DNA from 4 places in the Burkholderia sp. AU30198 genome. Region 1 is predicted to be linked to each of the others. Evidence: predicted binding sites of a transcription regulator. Region 1 holds the regulator's gene; each other region holds the start of a gene.

Region 1 (4,167 bases):
GGCTTGCTCGGGCACGAGCAGGAAAATCAGGAGGCCGACCGGCTGGCCGTCGGGGGCTTCGAACGGGATCGCATCGGCGAGCCGGACGAACGCGGCGAGCGGGTGCTTGAGACCCTTGATGCGCCCGTGCGGAATCGCGACACCTTCGCCGAGCCCGGTCGAGCCGAGGCGCTCGCGCGCGAACAGGTTGTCCGTGACGGTGCTGCGGGCGATGCCGTTCTGATTCTCGAACATCAGCCCGGCTTGTTCGAACACGCGTTTCTTGCTGGTGACTGAGAGGTCGATGACGACGTTCTCTATGGGCAGGATTTTGGCTAGGCGATTCATGTTGGCAGGCGATTGGGCGGCCTGGGGTCTCCTTGCGGCGGCAGACTGATTACCCATGTCCGGCGATATCAAGGCGTTTGGCATCGGCAACCTGCAACGCAGCTACCGCGTCCAGCGCCCCCCGGCGATAACCGGAACATTATAGAGCACAGCCGCGTGCGTGGCGCAGCGCGGACGGACCGGTTGCACCTCTGCGCGGAGTCGCAAAAAAAACGCCCGGCGAACCGGGCGACGTGTGTGTTGCGGTGAAGGTTACTGCGGCGGCAGTTCAATCTGGTCGATCGACGGTTGAAGCTTGATCGGGTCGTGCGCATGCGTTTGCAGGCGCTCCATGTGCTTGACGACCTGACGGTCCAGCTTGTCGATCAGCAGGTCGATCGCTGCATACAGGTTACCGTTCGCACTTTCGACGAAGATGTCCTTGCCCTTCAGGTGCAGGTTGATTTCCGCGCGCTGCTGCTTGTCCTTTTCCTTGTGGTTGTCGACCGAGAGGATCACAGTGCCATCGATCACCTGATCGCTATGCCGTAGCACCCGGTCCAGCTTGGTGATCACGTATTCGCGAATTGCAGGCGTGACTTCGAGATGATGTCCACTGATCTTCAGGTTCATAGTGCTTCTCCAAGCGAGTGACCACCCGGCCGCATCGAGGCGGCGCTCCGGTCGACTTGCCCGTACCGCGCGAGGCGGTGTATCGCGGACAGGTCGCCCGGCCTGTTCCCCGTATGCGCGGTGGCCGGAACACGCCTGCCGCCGGGCAGGCAGCAGGCTTAAAGAGACTTGCGTAGATTCACTGCCGGGATCTTGAGGGCTTCGCGGTACTTCGCAACCGTGCGGCGCGCGACCACGAATCCTTGTTCCGCCAGCAGCTCGGCAATGCGGCTGTCCGAAAGTGGCGATTTAGGGTCTTCAGCTCCTATCAGTTGCTTGATGAGGGCTCGGATGGCCGTCGACGAAGCGGCGCCACCGGTGTCGGTCGAGACGTGAGATCCGAAGAAGTACTTAAATTCAAGCGTCCCGAACGGGGTCAGCATGTACTTCCCGGTTGTCACACGGCTGACAGTCGACTCGTGTAGGCCCAGCGTATCAGCTATTTCCCGCAAAACCAAGGGGCGCATGGCAATTTCACCGTGCGCAAAGAAGTTCTTTTGACGCTCGACAATCGCCTGCGCGACACGCAGGATCGTGTCGAATCGCTGCTGGATGTTTTTGATCAGCCAGCGTGCTTCCTGCAGCTGTTGCTTGAGCGAACCGGCCGACGGATCGCCGCGGCTGTTGCGCAGGATGTTCGCGTAGAGATTGTTGATCCGCAGGCGCGGCACGACTTCCGGATTGAGCTCCGCGAGCCATCCCTGGCCGGCCTTCTTCACGATGATGTCGGGCACGACGTAGTCGGCCTCGGCCTTCCCGTATGCGGCGCCGGGGAACGGCTCCAGCGAGCGGATCAGCATGTGCGCGTCGCGCAGCGCGTCGTCGCTCGCCTTCAGGTGCTTGCGCAACCGCGTGAAGTCGCGGGCGGCGAGCAGTTCGAGATGCTGCGACACGATCTCGAGCGCGAGCGTGCGCGTCGGGGACGGATCGAGGCGCAGCAACTGCAGCTTCAGGCATTCGGATGCCGAGCGGGCGCCGACCCCGGCCGGATCGAAGCTGTGCAGCAGCGCGAGCGCCGCGTTCAGTTCGTCGCAGTCGATCTCCAGTTCGGGCGGCAGGTCGGCGAGCACTTCGTCGAGCGTCGCGGTCAGGTAGCCGTCGTCGTCGAGCGATTCGATCAGGAACATCACGAGCGCACGATCGCGCGGGCTGGCCTGCGTGACGCGCAACTGCGCGGACAGGTGGTCGCGCAGCGACGTCGCCGCTTCCTGCACCTGCAGCGGCGGGAGGTCGTCGTCGTCGGACGCGCCGCTCGAGCGGCCGAATTCGTCGAGATTCCACTGCGGGCCGTCGTTGCCGTCGCCGGATGCGTAGCTGTCGTATTCATCCGCGCCGGCCGGCTCGTCGCGCTCGGCGCGATCGCTCGACGAACTGCCGCTGTTCATCGAAGCGGGCTCGGTGTTCTGTGCGGGAGGCGTCTGCGCGATCAACGATCCGTCCGCTGCGACACGCAGCGGGCTCGCGATCCATTCGTCGTCGTTCTCGAGCAGCGGATTCTGCGCGACGGCCATCGCGACTTCCTGCTGCAATTCGAGCGTCGACAACTGCAGGAGCCGGATCGACTGCTGTAGCTGGGGCGTCAGCGCCAGATGTTGCGACAGGCGGAGTTGAAGGCTGGCTTTCATGGCAAGGAGGAGGTCATACCGGCAGTTTGCCACGACCCAGGCGCGTTGAGCCATCCGCGATTACGCGCGGCGCGCCGCCCGGCCGCGGGCATGGCCGCGAAGCGGGGCGCGGCCCCGCGCGGCGACGCCGGGCGGGGTGCAGCCAGCCACGAGGGGGAGTTACATCCGGAAGTGTTCGCCGAGGTACACGCGGCGCACGCTTTCGTTTTCGATGATTTCGCTCGGCGCACCGGCGGCGAGCACCGAGCCGTCGCTGATGATGTAGGCGTGATCGCAGATGCCGAGCGTTTCGCGGACGTTGTGATCGGTAATCAGCACGCCGATGTTGCGCTGCTTCAGGAACTTGACGATCTTCTGGATCTCGAGCACCGCGATCGGGTCGACGCCGGCGAACGGTTCGTCGAGCAGGATGAAGTTCGGGTTGGTGGCCAGCGCGCGCGCGATTTCGACCCGGCGCCGCTCGCCGCCCGACAGCGACAGCGCGGGGTTCTCGCGCAGGTGGCCGATCTGCAGCTCGTCGAGCAGCGCTTCGGCGCGCGACGAGATCGCGTCCTTCGACAGCCGCTTGCCGTCTTCGCCGTGCTGCAGCTCGAGCACCGCGCGGATGTTTTCCTCGACGGTCAGCTTGCGGAACACGGACGCTTCCTGCGGCAGGTACGACAGGCCGAGCGAGGCGCGCTTGTGGATCGGCAGCAGGCTGATCGAGCTGCCGTTCAGCGAGATCTCGCCCGCGTCGAGCGGCACGAGGCCGACGATCATGTAGAACGACGTGGTCTTGCCGGCGCCGTTCGGGCCGAGCAGGCCGACGACTTCGCCGCTCTTCACGTCGAGCGATACGTCCTTGACGACCGTGCGCGAGCCGTAGCGCTTCTTCAGGTTGCGGACGACGAGCGAGCTCGTGGTGCCGGCCGGCTGGCGGTTCGGTAACGCGTTCATTGGCCCGGCGCCCCCTGGATCGTGGTCGACGGCGACAGCTTTGCCGGCGCGCCGTTCAGCGGCGCGGGGCCGCCGTTCTTCGGCGACAGCATCGCGCGCACGCGGCCGTTCGGGTTGCCCGGCGCGGCGACGTCCTTGCCGCCCTTCGCGGTGTAGAAGTCGCGCTGGCCGTCGTACGTGATCACGCTGCCGTGCACGGTATCGGCGACGGTCGTCGTGCCCTGCAGGCGGCGCACGGTCGCGGCGGTGGTCAGCGTGGTCAGGTCCTGCTTGCCGTCGTAGTCGATGCGCTCGGCGTCGCCGTCGATGTACTCGTCGATGCCTTCGCGCTTCTGGCGGAAGGTTGCGTGCTTCTTGCCGCTGCCGAACGAGGTCGCGTACTGATAGCCTTCCGGGTCCTGGCGCACTTCGACGCGATCGCCCTTGATGATGATCGTGCCCTTCGTGATCACGACGTTGCCGGTCGCGACCGTGACCTGCTTCAGGTCGTCATAGGTCAGGTTGTCGGCCTCGACGTTGATCGGCTTGTTCTGGTCGGCCTTCTCGGCATGGGCGAGCGGCGCCAGCCCGACCAGCGGGAGCGCCACGAGCGTCGCGGCAAGCGCGGCGCGGACGGCGCGCGCAGCGC
Region 2 (4,167 bases), on a different contig from region 1:
GAGCGCGACCGCCTTGTACGCTTCCGGGAACCCTTCGCTGTCGACGAGCTGCTTGCCGGGCGCGACTTCGAGCGAACCGGCACCGCCCACCACCACGAGCCGCTTCAGCCCCGCCTGGCGCGTGCCGGCGACCAGCGCCTTCGCGGCCGCGACGACCTTCGCCGCATCGTCCTGCTTCGGACCGTATGCGCTCGCGACGACGTCATGGCCCGGCAGCGCGGCCGCGATGCTGGCAGCGTCGAACAGGTCGGCCGCCTTCGCGGTGATGCCGTCGCCGGCCGCGCCCGGATGGCGCGACAGCGCGGTCACGCGATGGCCGCGTCGTGCGGCTTCCGCGGCGATGCGCGAGCCGATCGTGCCGGTGGCGCCGAACAGCGCGATATTCAAAGTACGTTGCGTCATATCGATTCTCCAGTAAGAAAAATATGTAACACAGTTAATTACATATAAGACCGAAAAAAAAACGGGGCAAAGCCCCCGTTGCGCCGGCCGCCGCGCGTATCGCGCCGCCCGGCTTCCTGCCCTGCCGCCGGTCACCCGCCGGCGCGCGCCGCCTGTTGCGTGCGCTGCTCCAGATCGAGCACGTCGGCCGTGACGTCGGCCAGCGTGCGCGTGGCAAGCGATGCTTCCATCGCACGCTGCGCATCTCCAATATAGTCGATCAGCGCGCCCTGGATGTGCCGCCCGACGAGACACGCGGGATTCGGCGCCTCGCGGTGCAGCGCGAACAGTTGCGCATCGTCGACCGCGCGATACACGTCGAGCAGCGTGATCGCGCCGGGCTCGCGCGCCAGCAGCGCACCGCCGCCCGCACCCAGTTGCGACGTGGTCAGCCCGGCTGCCGCCAGCATCGACAGCAACCGGCGGATCAGCGCCGGATTCGTGTTCACGCTGCCCGCGATGATGTCGGACGACAGCGGTGCGCCCTCCTGCATCGACAGCAAGGCAAGCACGTGGACGGCAAACGCGAACCGGCTGCTGGTATTCATTCCTCACTCACTTGACGACGCCGGCCCGTCCCGCAGCCGGCGACATGTGTAACCATCATAATTACATTTCGCGGATCATGCAAGCCCGCGTCACTCTCCGCTCGCGGGCTTGGCGCCCGAGGCGTTCTGCTTGCTCCACTGCTGGAGCTTCTTGCCGGCTTCCGCGATCTGCGCGCCGGCTTCGGAAGCCGCATGCGCGACAACCGCGGAAGCGGCTGCGTCGATCTGCGCCTGCGCGGCGGACGCAAGGCCGCTCGCGGACAGCGGCGGCACGGCCGACGCCGCGGACGCGATGCCGGCCTTCGCGGCGTTGATCTGCTGGTTGACCGTGCTCGCCACCTGGTCGAGCGCCTTGGCCGCATTGTTCGCGGCATCCGCGGCCGCGCTCGCGGCCGTATCGGGTTGCGTGACCGGCGTACCGGACTTCTCGCAGCCCGCGAGCAACAGCAGCGCACCGGCGGCCACGGCCGCCAGTACGGACCCGGGCACGCGACGCGCCCGCGAAGTCTTCATGTTCATCAGCAATCTCCGGCCGCGCATCGCGCGGCCTCGTGGTTGGACCGACGTCGATGATACCGCCTGTGGAACAGGGCCAATCACGCGCCGTTATTAAAAATGGCTTTCAATTTCGGACTCGTCTGATTCAATCGTACGCGCGAGAACACTAAAGTAGGCACGCTTCAATCCGCTTCGGACCTGCCCCTTTTTCTCATGAATTTCCTCGTCGATTGGCTCATCGCGCTAGCCGCCGTGCTCGCCGCCACCTTGTTCCTGTGCCTGCGCCCGCCGTCGGCGCGCCGCCTGGCCGCATCCGGGCGCCCGCGCCGCGTCGCGTCCGCGCGCCTGCTCACGCAGGCCGTGATCGGCTTCTGGACGGCCGCGCTGATCGTCGCCGAAGGCATCCTCGGCCCCACCGCCGACGGCCAGTCGCTTGCGGGCTTCGCCGCGCTCGCGTTTGCCGCGCTCGGGCTGACGACCGTCGCCGCCTACTGGTCGGCGTGCGCGCTGCGGCTGCGCCGGCCGCCCCTGCTGTTCCCACGCCACTGACTCGCCGGAACGGTGCGCAGCCACGCACCATCGCGCACCATCACGCACCACGCCGCACCAATCGGCACGTCACACGCACCAGTTCCGCACGCACCGCACCACGCGCGTGCACCGGGCATCGAACCCGCCCTGCACCGGCCGCGCCCCCTTCCCGTGCACGATTCACCGGAATACCGCACCACGCGGTGTTGAAGCACCAACTCCACGCAGCCGTTCACCAAGTTGGCTCGATACTTGCGTTCCTTGCCCGTTTTTTGCGCAAGGAAGCCACGGCATGGATGGTCTGAAATCCGGCGTCGACACACTGTTCCTGTTGATCGGCGCCGTCATGGTGCTCGCGATGCACGCGGGCTTTGCATTTCTCGAACTCGGCACGGTCCGCAAGAAGAACCAGGTCAACGCGCTCGTGAAGATCCTGGTCGACTTCTCGGTGTCGACGCTCGCGTATTTCTTCATCGGCTACACGATCGCGTACGGCGTCGAGTTCTTCGACGACATCGGCACGCTGTCGCAGCACAGCGGCTACGCGCTCGTGCGCTTCTTCTTCCTGCTGACCTTCGCGGCGGCGATCCCCGCGATCGTGTCCGGCGGCATCGCCGAGCGCGCGAAATTCAATCCGCAGCTCGTCGCGACGCTGATCATCGTCGGCTTCATCTATCCGTTCTTCGAAGGAATCGCGTGGAACAACCGCTTCGGCGTGCAGGCCTGGCTCACGCACGCGTTCGGTGCACCGTTCCATGATTTCGCGGGCTCGGTCGTTGTGCACGCGTTCGGCGGCTGGGTCGCGCTGCCGGCCGTGCTGCTGCTCGGCGCGCGCCACGGCCGCTATGCGAAGGACGGCCGGATCGCCGCGCACCCGCCGTCGAACATCCCGTTCCTCGCGCTCGGCGCGTGGGTGCTCGCGGTCGGCTGGTTCGGCTTCAACGTGATGAGTGCGCAGACGCTCGACAAGATCAGCGGCCTCGTCGCAGTGAACTCGCTGATGGCGATGGTCGGCGGCACGCTCGCCGCGTGGATGGCCGGCCGCAACGACCCGGGCTTCACCTACAACGGGCCGCTCGCGGGCCTCGTCGCGGTGTGCGCGGGCTCCGACGTGATGCACCCGATCGGCGCGCTCGTCACGGGCGCCGCGGCCGGTGCGCTGTTCGTCGCGATGTTCACCTGCGTGCAGAACAAGTGGCGCATCGACGACGTGCTCGGCGTGTGGCCGCTGCACGGCATGTGCGGCGCGCTCGGCGGCCTCGCGGCCGGCGTGTTCGGCCTGCCCGCGCTCGGCGGGCTCGGCGGCGTGTCGTTCATGTCGCAGCTGATCGGTACGCTCGGCGGCATCGCGATCGCGACCGCGGGCGGCACGCTCGTCTACGGCGCACTGAAAGCGACCGTCGGGCTGCGCCTCGACCGCGAAGCCGAGTTCGACGGCGCGGACCTGTCGATCCACCGCATCTCGGCGACGCCCGAACGCGATTGAGCGTCTGACGAACGCCCTACGCATCATTACGTTTTCAATTCAAAAAACTTTCATCGAGCGTCCTTACACTTCGATCCAGTTTTCAATTTGCCTTCGCAAAGCTTGCCGAACGCCTGCTTCGCGAAGGCCATGCTTCCAACAACTGAAACTGGACTCCACATGCCCGCGTTGCCCAATGCTTCCCGTCGTCAGGCCCTGAAGATCCTCGCCGGCGCGCCGATGCTTCCCCTCTCCGGCCTCGCACTGCCGGCCCTGCTGACGGGTTGCGGCGGCGACGACAATCCGGCGTCGACGCCGGCCCCGGTCGCGGCCGCGTACACGTCGGCGACGTTCTCGGCAATGGCCGCGCCCTCGCTCGACAACGCGGCCGCGATGGCCACGACGACGGTCGGCTCGACGCTGTCGGTGTCGTTCTCGGACGGCTCGGCGCGCAACTTCAAGCTGGCGTACCGGCCGTTCTTCGTGACGGGCGACATGGTGCCGGACGGCAAGGGTGGCACGACGCTCGCGGGCGGCTATTACGACATCAACAACCAGCCGATCATCGACCGCTCGGTGGCCGGCAAGGAGCGCCAGTTCTATTCCGACTGCCCGGACGGCAGCTCGCTGCTGACGCTGAAGAACGCGAACGTGCCCGGCGTGAAGGGCAACACGGTGTTCGCC
Region 3 (4,167 bases), on a different contig from region 1:
CGCGGAACGTCCTTCGCGATGTCGGCCATCGGGCCGCCCCAGATCGGGTTCGCGCCGCCGTAGCCGGCGAGCACGGCGACGTATTCCTTGCCGTCGACCTCATATACCGACGGCTGGGAAATGATGCCGCTCGCAAGTTGCGGGCTCTCCCAGAGCACCTTGCCGGTCGCCGTGTCGAACGCATACAGGTGGCCGTCGAGCGAGCCGCTGAACGCGAGGCCGCTCGCGGTGGTCGCGACGCCGCCGTTCCACGGCTTCTTCGACCAGTGGCTCCACAGCTTCTTGCCGGTGTTTACGTCGATTGCCGTCAGTTCGCCGTAGCCTTCGCTGCCCGGTTCGGGCTTGATTTCGAAGCCTTCGCCGAGATATGGCAGGCCTTCCATGTAGCTGACCGACTTGCCGGTGAGGCTCATGCACGCATGCAACGCGGGGACGACCGCGATGTTGCGTTCCTGGTCGTACGAGATCGACCACCAGTTCTTGCCGCCGAGGAAGCTCGGGCACGTTTCGATCGTCGTGCCGGCCTTCGGGAACTTCGATTCGTCCTGGATCGGCTTGCCGTCAGCCGTGTAGCCGGTGACCGACAACGCCTTCACGAACGGCGTTGCATAGATCAGCTTGCCGGTCGTGCGGTCGATCGCGTGGAAGAAGCCGTTGCGGTCCGCGTGGATGATCGCGTCGTAGTCCTTGCCTTTGTACTTGATGTCGGCAAGCACGGCCGCGTTCACGCCGTCGTAGTCCCACGTATCGTTGTTCGTGTACTGGTAGTGCCACTTCAGGTTGCCGTTCTTCGCGTCGAGCGCGAGCAGCGAGTCGGAATACAGGTTGTCGCCGGGGCGCAGCGCCGCGAGCCACGGGCCCGGGTTGCCGACACCCCAGTACAGCGTGCGGGACGCGGCGTCGTACGTGCCGGTGAGCCACGCCGCGCCACCGCCGTGGCTCTGCATGCCGTCGGGCCAGGTTTCCGCACCCTTTTCGCCGGATGCGGGGATCGTGTAGCGTTTCCAGACTTCGGCGCCGTTCTCCGGATTCAGCGCGACGATGTAGCCGCGAATGCCGTACTCGCCGCCGGACGTGCCGACGACGATCGCGCCGTCGAGCGCGAGCGGCGCCAGCGAGAACGCGTAGCCGAGGCCCGGTTCGAACATCTGCTTCTTCCACACGAGATTGCCGGTCTGCGCGTCGAGCGCAGCGACTTCGCCGCTCAGCATCGCGACATAGACGTTCTTGCCGTACAGCGCGACACCACGGTTCACGACGTCGCAGCACGCGGTCTTGAACGACGCGGCGCCGAGCTTCGGCTCGTATTTCCACAGCTGCTTGCCCGTCTTGGCATCGAATGCGTAGACGTTGTCCTTCGGCGTCGTCACGAACAGATAGTTGCCGTTGACGATCGGCGTGGCCTCGAAGCCCTGCTTCAGGTCGGCGGGGAACTTGTAGGCCCACGCCTGCTTGAGATCCTTCGCGTTCGACGTGTCGATCTGCTTGAGCGGCGAATGCGAGCGGCCGTCATAGGTGCGGTAGTAGGTCAGCCAGCCCGGATCGGTGTGTGCATCGGTCAGCCGCTGGTAGGTCACGGCCGGGTAGTCCGCGGCCGCTTCCACGAGGCCGGGGTTCAGCGCGACGGCGGCCGCCGCCGCGATTCCGATCGTCGCCAGCCGGCTCGCTGAAGCCGAGAGTTTCTTCATGGTTGTCTCCTGAGTCATTGTGATCGCACCGCCGCGAACGGTTGGTCGCGCCGGCACGGTGGGGATTCCGGGCCGAGTGCAGTGCCCGTTACGCAAGTCGCATGCCATCGCGGCGCGAAGCCGGCGCGGCGCGGCATACCGGCGCGGCGCGCGCGATGCGCTGTCGGACGCGTCGCGTCCCGGCACCCACGGAGGTGTTGCATTCAGGTACACCGCCGCGCATGAGGTGTTGCCAAACATGACAGGTGGCGCAGTACGCGGGACAGGCGGGCCGTCGCACGCTCCCCTGTCGCGCGGAATCGGTGCGCATCGCAGGCAGCGCTGGCACGGTTCTCGCACGCGGGCTTCTCGACACCACATCGCTGCGCGGTGCATTGCACGAGCCGGCGGAACAAAAAACGCGGAGACAACGGAAATGATCAGGAGGCCAAAGGCAGTTGGGCGGCGCTGCGCGATGGGGGGCGGCCGGCGTGTGCGACGCGTCGGCACGGCCATCGGTGCGCTTGCGCTGGTCGGGCTGTCGCCCGGCAGCGCCCGTGCACAGCAGCAGGCGGAGGGCGTGGCGCCACCGGCCGCCGCCATCGTGCCGCAAGCGTCGGCCGTCATGTTGCCGGCGGTGGTCGTCGTCGGCACGACGCCGCTGCTCGGGATCGGCACGCCGCTGTCGAAGGTGCCGGCGAACGTGCAGACGGTGCGCGGCGCGGAACTCGACGCACAGCACCGTGCGACGCTGACCGACTTCTTCGCCGCGAACCTGCAGAGCGTGACGATCGCGGATGCGCAGGGCAACCCGTACCAGACGGACGTCAACTATCGTGGCTTCACCGCGTCACCGCTGCTCGGCACGCCGCAGGGGTTGTCGGTGTTCGTCGACGGCGTGCGCGTGAACGAACCGTTCGGCGACGTCGTGAACTGGGACATCCTGCCTGTGCAGGCGATCGATCGGGTGCAGCTGATTCCAGGCTCCAATCCGGTATACGGACGCAATACGCTCGGCGGTGCACTCGCGATCACGACGAAGAACGGCAAGGCGAATCCGGGCGGCGAAGCGGAGGTGTCGGGCGGCTCGTGGGGGCGCAAGACCGCCAGCATCGAGCAGGGCGGGACGATCGGCTCGAACCTCGACTACTATGGCACCGCGAATGTCGCGAACGATGGCGGCTGGGCGGACCATAACGCGAGCCGCGTGCGGCAGGCGTTCGGCAAGCTCCGCTACACCGATGCGGACACGACGCTGTCGATCGCGGGCGGCGGCGCGGACAACACGCTCTACGGCACCCAGACGATTCCGCGCTCGTTTCTCGGCAACCCGAAGCAGGCGTATACGTATCCGGACCAGAACCGCAACAGCGCCGGGTACCTGACGTTGTCGGGCGACCGGTTCTTCGGCGAGCACGTCGAGCTGAGCGGCAACGCGTACTACCGGCATCTGCGGAACACCAATACGAGCAGCAACAACAATACGGATTACGGATCCGCCGGCGACGACGGCACGATCGACACGGTGCAGGGCAGCAATGCGCAGTCGACGATCGTCACCGACAGCTACGGCGGCAGCGTGCAGCTCACGCTGCTCGGCACGCTTGGCGGGATGGCCAACCGGCTGATCGCGGGCGTCGCGGCCGATGTCGCGAACTCGCGCTACGTCGCGTCGTCGCAGGACGCGTACTTCACCGATACGCGCGCGGCGATCGGCGTCGGCGATTTCGTCCAGCAGACCAGCGCGAAGACGCGTAATGCGAATCTCGGCGTGTACCTGAGCGACGCACTGTCGCTGACGCCGCACTGGACGCTGACGCTGTCGGGCCGCTACGACTGGTCGAAAGCGCAGATCGGCGACGAGAGCGGCACGCAGCCACTGCTCGACGGCAATCATACGTTTTCGCGCTTCAATCCGGCGGTCGGGCTCAACTGGAACCCGGTCGCCGGCTTCACCGCGTATGCGGCCTACAACGAAGGCATGCGCTCGCCGACCGCAATCGAGCTTGCGTGCGCGGACCCGTCCGCACCGTGTTCGCTGCCGAATGACTTCATCGCCGATCCGGCACTCAGGCCGGTGATCTCGAAGACGTTCGAAGCCGGCGTGCGCGGCCGCATCGGCGCGGCGACGACCTGGAGCGCCGCGGCCTACCGCACGACACTGACCGACGACATCCAGTTCATCAGCAGTCCGGCGAGCGCGCAGGGCTATTTCCGCAATGTCGGCGATACGCGGCGGCAGGGTATCGAGCTGGCAGGACGCACGCGGCTCGGCCCGCTCGGTGTCGGGCTGTCGTACAGCTATGTGGATGCGACCTACCGTTCGTCGTGGACCGAACACAGCCCGGCGAATTCGGCGGCCGATGCGAGCGGCAACGTGACGGTCAAGCCGGGCGACCGCATTCCCGGCATTCCCGCGCACACGGTGAAGCTGAGGCTCGACTACGCGGCGACGCCCGCATGGGATATCGGCGCGAACGTCACGTGGCGCAGCGGCGTG
Region 4 (4,167 bases), on a different contig from region 1:
GGTGACCGGCGCCAGCAGGCCGCCGACACCCGAGCCACCGGTACCGCTGGTGCCACTCGTTCCGCCGGTGCCGCTCGTGCCGCTCGAACCGAGGCCGCCGAGCGCACCCGTCAGCGAGCCGAGCAGGCCCGTGACCGGTCCGAGCGGGCCGCCGCTGCTCGTGCCGCTGGTGCCGCCCGAACCGCTCGAGCTGCCGCCGCCCAGGCCGCCCGTCAGCGTGCCGAGCAGGCCCGTGACCGGGGCGAGCGGGTTGCTGCCGCCCGTGCCGCTGCTGGAGCTGCCGGCGGTGTTGCTGTTCAGGAGGCCGCCCACGGACGTCACCGTGCTGCCGAGCTGGGTCACGGATCCGCCGAGACTCGTACCGGTCGGGTTGCCGGTTGCACCGCTCACCTGCGAGCCGACGAGGCCCAGGCCGCTGCCGAGCGTGCCCAGCAGGTTGCTGAGCGGCGCGCCGAGCTGGGTCACGCTGCCGAGCGTCTGGGTGGCGCCCGGCGTCGTGACGCCGCCCGTCAGCGCGTTCGTGATCGGGTTGATCAGCGTGCCGACCTGCGTGCCGAGCTGCTGGACCGGCGCGCTGTTCAGCGCGGTGTTGAGGCCCGATGCGGTCGAGTTGACCGCGCCGCCGACCGTGTTGACGAGCCCGCCGACCAGCGTCGTCACCGGCGAGAGCGGCGCCAGCGGCCCCGTGCCGAGGCTCGTCACCGCGTTGCCGAGGTTGTTGACCGCGCCGCCGGCGCCGGTCAGCAGGCCGGTGGTCGACGTGAGCGTCGGTCCGAGCGGGTTCGCCGACACGCCGATCGAGCCGAGGCCGGCCGCGACGCCGTTGCCGAGCGACTGCACACCGTTGCCGAGGCTCGTGACCGCATTGCCGACGCTGGTCGCCGTCGTCGGGTTCGTGCCGGGAATCTGCACGCCGCCGATCTGAGCGCCGCCGTTCGCGACCGTCGTGCCGAGTGCCGTCACGAGGTTGCCGGATGTCTGGAGGACATTGCCGAGCGGGGTGACGCCGGTGCCGGAGGTGCCGGAAGTGCCCGACGTACCGGAAGTACCCGACGTGCCGGAAGTACCCGACGTGCCGGAGGTGCCCGATGTACCGGAAGTGCCCGACGTACCGGAAGTACCCGACGTACCGGAAGTGCCCGACGTGCCGGAAGTACCTGACGTACCGGAGGTGCCGGACGTGCCGGAAGTGCCTGACGTACCGGAGGTGCCGGACGTGCCGGAAGTACCTGACGTACCGGAGGTGCCGGACGTGCCGGAAGTACCTGACGTACCGGAGGTGCCAGACGTACCGGAAGTACCCGACGTGCCGGAGGTGCCCGACGTACCGGAGGTGCCCGACGTACCGGAGGTGCCCGACGTACCGGAGGTGCCCGACGTACCGGAGGTGCCCGACGTACCGGAGGTGCCCGACGTACCGGAAGTGCCCGACGTACCGGAGGTACCCGACGTACCGGAGGTGCCCGATGTACCGGAAGTGCCCGACGTACCGGAAGTACCCGACGTACCGGAAGTACCCGACGTACCGGAGGTGCCTGACGTACCGGAAGTACCCGACGTACCGGAGGTGCCCGACGTACCGGAAGTACCCGACGTACCGGAAGTACCCGAAGTACCAGAGCTACCCGAAGTACCGGAGCTCCCCGACGTCCCGCCGCCCGACGTACCTGAAGTCCCCGAGCTGCCGCCCGTCCCTGACGTGCTCGGCTTGATCGTCGGCGGGGTCGTCGGTCCATCGACCGAGCCGCAACCATAGAGTGCGAGCAGCGACGAGACGGCCATCGTTACCGTCGTCTTCTTGAAGAATTTGTGCATGTTGGCCTCGACATTGGAAGTGTGTCCAAGCCTCCACTGCAAATTCCGCGCCACGACAGCTTTCACGAAACGGTGTCGCGCTTTATTGCAGGAATCGGGGATATACGCGCGATTTAAACGGCGTAACGGTGCTTTCTCGCGATGGGTACGCACGGCGCGCCGGCACGGTGGGTGCGATGTTCCCGTAGGCCGCCGTAACGCGCGGCGCGATGTTACGTAGCGTTCGATATCGCGTGACGCGGGCAGCTTCGAACCGAGGGCCGCATCTTTGACGAAAGGCGCCGGCCCGCTGAACATGGCGCGACATCCCCGGCTGCCGACGAAGCAGCAGCCACCACTCCACACAGGACACGGACATGAGCGAACAGGACAGGGAACACGGCAAGGCGCGACGAATCGACGTGATGGGCGAGGCGTTCGTCGAACGCGCGATGCGCGACCTCGACGGGTTTTCGCGCCCGCTGCAGAACTGGCTGAACGAGCACGCGTGGGGCAGCACGTGGCAGCGGGGCGGGATCGACCTGAAGACGCGCAGCCTGTGCACGTGCGCGATGCTGGCGGCGCTCGGCCGCAGCACGGAGCTGAAGGGTCACATTCGCGGCGCGCTCAACAACGGCGCGAGCCTCGTCGAGATCCGCGAGGTGCTGCTGCACAGCGCGCTGTACGCGGGCGCGCCGGCCGCGGTCGAGGCATTCCGCAGCGCGCGGGAGGTGATATCGGAGCTCGGGCTGTCGCTGCCCGACGACGAAGCCTGATTCCGCCGCAGCGCCGGCGGCACGGCACGGAATCAGGCGCTGTTACGCGGTCGCGGCTTACGCGATGCGTGCCGCCGGCGCGGCCGCCTCGGCCGGCGTAGCGGCGACTTCGAGCAGCCAGTCGGCCGTGGCGTCCGGAATCGTGACCGGCAGCATGTGCCCGCCCTCGACGACCTTCAGCCGCACGCGCGCCGATTTTTTCGCGAGCGCTTCGCCGTGCTCGCGCCAGTTCAGGATCGGATCGGCGCGGCCGTACAGCACGTCGACCGGTAGCGCGAGGTCCGGATAGCGGCGCTCCATCGCGGGCAGGTCGACCGGTGCCGACAGCAGGTCGGTCGCGGTCGCGTAGAACACGTGCGGGCGCATCCCGAGCAGCCCGCCGCCCTTGACCGGGAAGTCGCGCGGCACGTCTTCCGGCGCGAACACCTGGCGCACGGCCTTGCGGCCGGTCAGGATCGTCAGCGGAATCGCGAAGGTCCACGACACGAAGCGGCGCACGAGCGGCGACGGCAGCATCAGCGGCTTGAACGGCGCCGGCGGCTCGCTCTGCTCGTGCGACAGCGGCGCGATCAGCGCGAGCCGGCTCACGCGATCCGCATGATTGAGGCCGACCGCGAGCGCGATGGCACCGCCGAGCGAGTGGCCGACCAGCACCGGTTTGTCGAGCTGCAGCGCGTCGATGAATGCGGCGACCGTGCGGGCCTGCGCGAACACGTTCGCCTGCGAGCTTGCGCCGCGGATCGAGCGGCCGGCGCCCGGCCGGTCGATGAGGATCACGCGATGCCGTTGCGCGAGCCGCGCGAGCGGCAGATACGCAAAATTGCGCAGTTGCCCCGCGAGCCCGTGGACGAACACGAGCGGCGGGCCGTTGCCGTATTCGACGTAGTGGATGCGGTCGCCGCCGATGTCGACGAAGCGGCCTTCGGGCGGAAACGCGCGCGTCACGCGACGGGCCACGTAACCGGTAAACAGCGCGAGCGCGGCGAGCACCGCGACGACGCCGAGCAGCACGTTCTGGATCAGATGGAGCGTATGGGTCATGTCGGCCTCAGCGGGTTTCGAGTGCGGGTTCGGCAACCGGCGTCGTGGCCGCCGGGCCGGCTTTCGCGCGGCGTTCGAACTGCATCGCCGAATCGGCGAGTCCGCTGAACTTCAGCGATGCGAGATCGAGCACGTAGTTCTGGTGGAACTTCCACGGCTTGCTGTGCCCCTGCTTCGGCAGGATGCCGGCCGCGCGCTGGATGTAGCCCGAGCTCAGGTTGACGGCCGGCACGTCGCCGAGGTCGCCGGCGCCGAGCCGCGGCACGCAGGTGTCGTAGCCGTTCGCGCGCATGTGGTTGAGCAGCCGGCACACGTAGCGCGCGATCAGCTCGGCCTTCAGCGTCCACGATGCATTCGTGTAGCCGAACGACGACGCGAGGTTCGGCACGTCGCTGTACATCATCCCCTTGTACGACACGGTCTCCGGCAGGTCGACCGCGCGACCGTCGACCGTGACGCGTGCGCCGCCAAGCATCTTCACTTTCAGCCCGGTCGCGGTGACGATCACGTCCGCGTCGAGCTGCTGGCCGCTCTTCAGCTTGAGGCCGGTCGGCGT

The links. Region 1 encodes sigma-54, which starts transcription at its own class of promoters, with help from an activator protein. Its sites were predicted from a motif close to TGGCANGNAANCTGCTTT; they were not measured.
Region 2: a site for sigma-54 is predicted at 2,260-2,277, ahead of LGN19_RS16495 (ammonium transporter). Genes of this name have one in related genera too.
Region 3: a site for sigma-54 is predicted at 1,778-1,795, ahead of LGN19_RS08830 (methanol/ethanol family PQQ-dependent dehydrogenase). Genes of this name have one in related genera too.
Region 4: a site for sigma-54 is predicted at 1,851-1,868, ahead of LGN19_RS10085 (collagen-like triple helix repeat-containing protein). Genes of this name have one in related genera too.

The regions. Positions count from the first base shown of each region.
Region 1 is NZ_JAIZSA010000008.1:76,540-80,706, forward strand. It holds gene LGN19_RS18685 (PTS sugar transporter subunit IIA) at 1-411, opposite strand, end outside; gene hpf (ribosome hibernation-promoting factor, HPF/YfiA family) at 580-939, opposite strand; gene LGN19_RS18695 (RNA polymerase factor sigma-54) at 1,098-2,603, opposite strand; gene lptB (LPS export ABC transporter ATP-binding protein) at 2,763-3,539, opposite strand; gene lptA (lipopolysaccharide transport periplasmic protein LptA) at 3,536-4,167, opposite strand, start outside.
Region 2 is NZ_JAIZSA010000006.1:351,529-355,695, forward strand. It holds gene LGN19_RS16475 (NAD(P)-dependent oxidoreductase) at 1-402, opposite strand, end outside; gene LGN19_RS16480 (Rrf2 family transcriptional regulator) at 534-989, opposite strand; gene LGN19_RS16485 (hypothetical protein) at 1,080-1,508, opposite strand; gene LGN19_RS16490 (hypothetical protein) at 1,701-2,036, shown strand; gene LGN19_RS16495 (ammonium transporter) at 2,311-3,504, shown strand; gene LGN19_RS16500 (PhoX family protein) at 3,664-4,167, shown strand, end outside.
Region 3 is NZ_JAIZSA010000002.1:706,016-710,182, reverse strand. It holds gene LGN19_RS08830 (methanol/ethanol family PQQ-dependent dehydrogenase) at 1-1,688, opposite strand, end outside; gene LGN19_RS08825 (TonB-dependent receptor) at 2,104-4,167, shown strand, end outside.
Region 4 is NZ_JAIZSA010000003.1:261,811-265,977, reverse strand. It holds gene LGN19_RS10085 (collagen-like triple helix repeat-containing protein) at 1-1,815, opposite strand, end outside; gene LGN19_RS10080 (carboxymuconolactone decarboxylase family protein) at 2,172-2,570, shown strand; gene LGN19_RS10075 (alpha/beta fold hydrolase) at 2,628-3,611, opposite strand; gene LGN19_RS10070 (flavin-containing monooxygenase) at 3,619-4,167, opposite strand, start outside.